2 linked regions of the Bdellovibrio bacteriovorus genome follow. The protein of the gene in region 1 interacts with the protein of each later gene in a pairwise test. Links are inferred from orthologs where the notes say so. Each region holds a gene or a part of one and is shown in the gene's direction. Other genes may lie near its edges.

What was found. The genes of interacting proteins can lie anywhere in the genome.
Region 2: the proteins of dnaA (region 1) and AZI85_RS13280 interact in binary tests that used the Escherichia coli proteins (3 or more experiments, as listed by UniProt). The link is inferred for Bdellovibrio bacteriovorus from one-to-one orthologs.

Annotation. Positions count from the first base shown.
Region 1 is NZ_LUKF01000001.1:556,438-559,882, forward strand. Bases 1-2,975 are described here. They hold dnaA (chromosomal replication initiator protein DnaA), read left to right. Parts: upstream 1-767; coding sequence 768-2,183; downstream 2,184-2,975. Other genes in these bases: yidD (membrane protein insertion efficiency factor YidD), read right to left, coding at 1-116; rnpA (ribonuclease P protein component), read right to left, coding at 85-444; rpmH (50S ribosomal protein L34), read right to left, coding at 434-583; dnaN (DNA polymerase III subunit beta), read left to right, coding at 2,411-2,975. Outside these bases: more of dnaN, read left to right, coding at 2,976-3,445. UniProt on the Escherichia coli protein: Plays an essential in the initiation and regulation of chromosomal replication. Binds in an ATP-dependent fashion to the origin of replication (oriC) to initiate formation of the DNA replication initiation complex once per cell cycle.
Region 2 is NZ_LUKF01000017.1:174,959-178,201, reverse strand. What follows is about bases 286-3,058. They hold AZI85_RS13280 (HU family DNA-binding protein), read left to right. Parts: upstream 286-1,422; coding sequence 1,423-1,695; downstream 1,696-3,058. Other genes in these bases: AZI85_RS13270 (ChaN family lipoprotein), read right to left, coding at 2,100-3,058; AZI85_RS13275 (DUF4339 domain-containing protein), read right to left, coding at 1,687-2,103; AZI85_RS13285 (hypothetical protein), read right to left, coding at 528-1,241; AZI85_RS13290 (outer membrane protein assembly factor BamD), read right to left, coding at 286-476. Also shown: more of AZI85_RS13290, read right to left, coding at 1-285; more of AZI85_RS13270, read right to left, coding at 3,059-3,243.

The DNA of each region.
Region 1 (3,445 bases):
CAACTAGGTTCAAAGCGACAAGAACCACCCAAATGAGTAGTCCCTAATGTTCGATAAGCCCCGATAAATAACCAAAGCACGGCCTTAGATATTTTTTCGAAGGACTTCCAAACCACGATCCAAAGCTTTGACAAATTCCTCGTGTGGGAGGCCTTTATAAAAGTTTGTATCAATAGGTTTAAAGATGATGTTGATGTCGGCTTCAATAGGTTTTCCCGCCACAAGTGAAGCCCTGAAATATTCCCGTGACCAACGTTTCAATTTATTTCGAACAACTGCCGAGCCGATTTTACGACTGGCCGTAACTCCGAAACGCAACTGACCCACAGAGTTCTTCTGATAATTCAGAAGCAACCATTTAGTAGGCCAGTATCTTTTTCCCGTTTGTTTTAGAGAGAGAAAATCAGAACTTCGCTTAATAACTAGTGGAGAACTATTTTCCACCTGTAGAAACCGTCAAACGCTTTCTTCCTTTAGCGCGACGACGATTAAGAACTTCTTGGCCAGCTTTTGTAGCCATACGAGCGCGGAAACCGTGTGTAGTTTTACGACGTTTATTTGAAGGTTGGTATGTACGTTTCATTACTCTTCTCCCCGGACAGAAAATTACGACGCTAAATGACGTCAGTTACATCTATATATGTATGCCACAAAGTTGTTCACAACTAGATACGTGGGGCACTAATAAAGCACGTTGCGGCAATAAGGTCAACTGTTGAAAACTTCAGCTCCCCTTGTTAAGACCTGCCCTGCTTGAGGGGAATCACGTGGAGTTAAACTCGTCTTTTTGGACACTAATCAAAACCAAGATGAAAAGCCGGAACGATAACAATAAGTTATTGGATACCTGGCTAGACCCTATTGAATACGTGAATACCGCGGGTACTCAAGAGCGTCCCAGAATAATACTTGGGGTCCCAAATGCTCTTCACCAATATTTTGTGATTGAGAACCTACAAGATAAAATTTACACAGAGATTTCCGATACTTACGGTAAGCCTTTCGAAGTCGAGTTTAGTATTACGGGGAACAAAGTAAATACTCATATCGAGACTTCTCACATCCCTGATGAGGTCATGGGTGGTACTGAAATCCTTCAAGCTCAGCTAGCTCGTGCTCAGAATATCCAGATTACTCAACCAAGGTCCGGGCAAGATGCGCTTAATCAGGAACTCACCTTCTCCACATTCGTTGTGGGTAAAAACTCTGAGTTCGCCCATGCGGCTTGTTTTAACGTCGCCCGCAATCCTGGAGCTGATGATTACAATCCACTCTATATATATGGACCGGTCGGAATGGGTAAAACGCATTTACTTCACGCCGCTGGGAACCATATTCGTGAGCAATATCCGCAACTTAGAATTACCTACATCTCGGCTGAACGCTTTATGAATGAATGTATCTCAGCGATTCGCCGCCACGAAATGGATAAGTTTCGTCAAAAATACCGTGAAAATTCAGACATCCTTTTGGTGGACGACGTCCAATTTATTGCTCGCGGTGAGGCGGTTCAGGAAGAATTCTTTCACACCGTCAACAGCTTCATCGATAGTCGTAAGCAAGTTATTTTGGCCAGCGACCGTATGCCGAAAGATATCCATGGTTTAGAAGACCGCAGTCGCACCCGTCTTGAGCGTGGTCTGATTGCTGATATCACCATGCCTGATTTAGAAACGCGTATTGCGATTCTGCGTTATAAAGCCGAAAAATTTAACGTTCGTTTGCCGGAAGATGTTGTGAACTACATCGCAAGAATCTCGAAACGTTCAATCAGAGAGCTTGAAGGCAATCTTAAAAAGGTCAAAATGTTCTCGGAACTACAAGGCCTGCCGATTGATCATGAGCTCGTTAAACGCATTCTTTCGCACCATGAAACGCAATCAACGATCTCTGTTGAAGAGATCATGAAGCTTGTGGCTGATCATTTTAAAGTGCGTGTTTTGGATCTTAAATCCTCGACTCGCGCCAAACCAATTGTCGTTCCACGTCAAATTGCGATGTATTTGATAAAGAAGTTCTTAGATAAATCTTTGGTGGATATCGGGAAGGCTTTTGGCGGAAAAGATCACACTACGGTGATGAATGCCCTAGAACGCGTCAAGAATCTACAATCCACGGATCAAGATATTTCTAAAGATATCGAAGATTTAGAACAGAGAATCCACAATATCACAGGGGTGTGAATGTGGACTGTGGATAAGGTTGAGGAAAAAATTGGGGCTTAAAATGTGGATCCAAGTTACCCCCAAAATCAACCGAGTTTAAGACGATTTATGCAGAGTCTTTATCCACAAGTGTTTTTTAGTGTTTACATGGGTTTAGGGGATTTGTTAGGTTTTCCACGCCCCTACTACTACTACTAGTTATTTATATTAATAGTAATAGTTAATAAGAGGGCTCAAGAGGTTGTATGAAACTTGAAATTGATAAAAGAGATTTATTAAGCCTTATCGGAAAGACACAGAACATTGTTGAGAAGCGCAATACAATGCCCATTCTTATCAACGTTCTTTTGGAAGCTGACCAAAATGCTTTGAAAGTCTTTGCCACAGATTTGGAAGTCAGCCTTACTGACCAAACCAAGGTTCAAGTTCATCAGCCAGGTAAAGTGGCAGTATCTGCAAAAAGTCTTTTTGAAATCGCAAAAGAACTTTCTGAAGGTCCCATTACTTTAATCAAAAAAGAAAACAACTGGTTGGAAATCAAGCAAGGGAAGTACACTTCAAAAATCGTAGGTATCTCTGCTGAAGAATATCCGATCTTCCCAACATACAACTCTCAAGGTTTCATCAGCATCAGTGCCGGTGTGTTGAAAGAGATGATTGATAAAACAATCTACTCAGTTTCTAACGATGAAACTCGTTACCACTTGAACGGTGTGTTCTTTGAACTTTCACCTCAAGGCGGATTTAAAATGGTGGCAACAGATGGTCACCGTATGAGTCTAGTGAATAAACCACTTTCGGAAGTGAAAGTGGCAGCTACTCAAGGTGTTATCATTCCTCGTAAAGGTCTTCATGAAATCAAAAAGATTTTAGAAGGCATCGATGGCAATGTGGAAATCGCGATTGAAGGTTCTCAATTCGTACTTAAACATTCATCAACAATTTTGATGATTCGTTTGATCGAAGGAAAGTACCCGAATTATCAACAATTTATTCCACAGAAACTTCCGCAAAAAGTGATGATCCACCGTGAAGCATTTTTGACTTCGCTAAAACGTGTATCACTTTTAGCGAACGTAAAATCCAAAGCGGTGTTATTGAATCTTTCAAACGGCCGCATGGAAATTTCTTCAAACAACCCAGAGCTTGGTGATGCGAAAGAAGAAATCGAAGTTGAATACGCAGGCGGAGAAATCAAAATCGGTTTCAACGCGAAGTATGTGACTGATATCTTGACGAGCATGAGCCAAGACAAAATTGATTTCGAATTGAATGATCAT
Region 2 (3,243 bases), on another replicon or contig:
CTGTTGCGGAAGTCTTTTTTAAGGAAATAACTTTCAGCAATAAAAAAGTGCGACTCGACCACGTGCTGAGAAAGCGGATACTTATCTAGAAGTTTATTAAACTCCCCAATCGCCTTCTCATAGTCTTGATTGTTAAAGTATTTCTTTCCCTTTTCAAAGAAAACTCCGGAAAGATCCAAGGAGTCTTCACTGGCCGGAGATCTGACCACGGAAGAAAGATTTTCAAGCTCATACTTTGCTTGAAGTTTTTTATCATCAGGAAGAACTTGAGCTACGGTTTGTTGAAAGTCCTTCAACTGATAACTTAAAAGAGAGTTGTTGAATTTCTCTTTTTCCACCTGTTTCTGCAGATGTGCGAGCTTTAATTCATACTGTTCGTGACCATTGAAGTAGCCCACAAAAGAGGCGTACGCCCCCAGGATACCCACTGTCAGTGACAAGCAAAAAACTATGAAAAAAGCGTTTTGATTCTTCATGTCTCACTTATCGGCAAAAACCGATAAAAATTGAGACTGAAAGACCTCGTATTATTTTGAGACTGCCTTCTGGTCGTAAGTATAGACGACTTCCGCATCCAGATCTTTCCACTGACCGCGGGACTCTATCTTTGGAGCCACGCGCCCCTTCATCACCATGAGCTTTTTAGACTCATGCGAGTACCAGAGATAAACCGGATCCACAAGCGCCGCGATCACAAAGCTTGTCGGCTTCATACGAAGCTCCATCCACTTTTCACCGCCTTTGTCGGTATCACCCATTTTTTTCAAAGTGAAACCCACCGTCTCTAAGCGGTCCCAAACGGCAAAACGCACATCAAGTTCTTTGCCTGAAGAAAGTACATCCCAGTTTTCTTTCACCACCGCATTGAAGTTCGCCGTTGAAAGTAAAAGGCCTTTCAATTTTTCATCGGCGGTTTTCTTTTTGCCATTTGCTCCGGTGTATTCGAAATGAATCTTATCGCCTGCGACGGTGAATTTTCCTTTTTCTGAGGTTTGAGGCCGCTCGATTTCATAACTCTTCACTTGGGCGCCTTGAATCACACCTTGTTCCCTGACGACGGTTTTACCAGTTAAATCTTTGTAAACAGCTTCGCTGTGAATACCGCCGTCACTTTCTGATAGTTGTACTTCTAACGTGTAAAGTTTTTTCGTTTGTTCGGATTTCAAATCATAAAGATTCGCTGTAGAAACAGTTTGAGCAAATCCCACGAAAGGCAGTAACAACGCGACAAGCAGGCTCATGAGTCTTCTCCTGGATATTTGTCTAACAATATTAGATGTCATCTAAAAATGGAAAGCTGATCCTTAACATTCAGAAATTTTCCGCGTCACATCTAGACCCCTCTTCTTATTCGACGCATTTAGCTTGACGATTTTTGGGGCGAATTCTAGTTTGAATCCTTCGATTAAGGAACCGTGGTACATGAATAAAGCGCAATTGGTCGAACTTGTAGCTGAAAAAACCAAGTCGACAAAAAGTCAATCTGAACAGATTCTCGACGCCACCCTCAAAGTGATTCAGGAAGCACTCAAAAAAGGTGATGAAGTAAAACTTGTCGGTTTTGGCACGTTCTCGCGCAGCGCCCGAAAACCCCGCCAAGGCAGAAATCCAAAAACCGGCGAAACGGTTAAAATTCCCAGTGCCTATGTTCCCCGTTTCAAACCAGGCAAAGACCTAAAAGACGCTCTAAACTAAGCCCGAAAATTCAGGTCGGTCCTGCAGCTTACACCAACCACTCAAGCCCGACTTCCAGATGTACTGTTCCCCCTGAACCTTCTTGGCTGTCAGCATAGCGCGCAGCTCGCGCACCGAATAGGGGCCTTCTTGCACTAAAGATTTTCCCGACTCTGAAGAACTCAGCAGAACCCACTCTTTTTCATCTTCGATAACATCTTGTCCCGGCCTGAAAACCTGAACGGCTGGAAAAAGAGAACGTTCAAATTCCGCGAATTCACAAGCGGCCTTCCACTCCCCCAAACTGTCGTTGCATACAAGATCATAGGGACCCACGTCTCCACGATGGATCAACGCGCGCATTTCCTGCAGTGATAAAGGACCTTGAGGCTTTAAATCTTTGTTGTAAAACCACGAGTTGCTTTTCATAACTTTTCCTTCTTGCTGTGAAACAGAGTCGGCAAACTTTCTATCACTTCCAACATATCATAGTACGCGACTTGAAAATGCTTGCTATCAACGGGCTTCGACAAAAAATGCCGAAGCGTCGTCGTTGACACCATCTTCTTACGATACCCATTATAAAGTCTTTCACCCAACATGCCACCCAGCAATTGGGCCGCTATCATATAGCTCCATTTTTTGCGAGGCTTGGCCTGCAAGCGATGACCGGGCACTCCGGTGATGACCATCAATTCATGCATTTTCTGAGCAAGGGCTAACTGCAAAGCTTCTTTTCCTAATTCGGAAGGTCCGCGTGTGGCTAAGCTTGCTTTAATGTCCGCAATTGTATCTGTTTTTCTTTTATGGTTGATAATCTTCGATCCGAAATACGCGGTTCCTTCAAGCCAGATCAAACTCAGAAAATCTGATGGAACATCCATCAGTATCTTAGTCATCGCACTGCTTTGAGCATGAATGTAGCGCATCGCTAAAGAAGCCGCGTGATTGACTGTCGCCCTTGCAAGATAAGCGGCTTTGATCTCGGGTAGATAAAATGACATTCCCTCTCCGATCATAGCTTCGATCCAGCGCAAAGTTTTTACGTCGTAAGATTCCCGCGCTTGCATCCAGAATGAGCTGTCTCGAGCCGTGTACACAGAAAGTGCGTCGACAGAAACATTCAACCCCAACTCGTCAGCGATGATTTTAACATAACGCCCGACGTGATCTGTGTAGTCCAACTGTTCATCATCCTCGTCGTCGTCGTCGTCTTCGTCTTCATCTCTCAAGCCCAGATCATAAGTTTGCTCTAGGTACATAAGATAATTCTGCCATTTTACCCAAGGCGGAACACTCATCAGGCAAAAAATATTCTGCGAAAGACGCACCAAATCCGTAGAGGCCTCTAACTCCTTATTCAAAAGCTGAAAGTAAATAGATTCGGAGTTCTGAAAGATACGCAGAATTTTTTTAGCAAAAGGCTTCCCTATAATTTTCGTCACTTCTTCAGGGATATGAGGTGCAGCTAAATGCAAATCTCCGTAGATAACGAAAACCAAATGATCAGGAAACTCTTGCACGAGCTCGGCGATCTTTTTTCCAGCAAAGACATCGCGAGACTTTAAG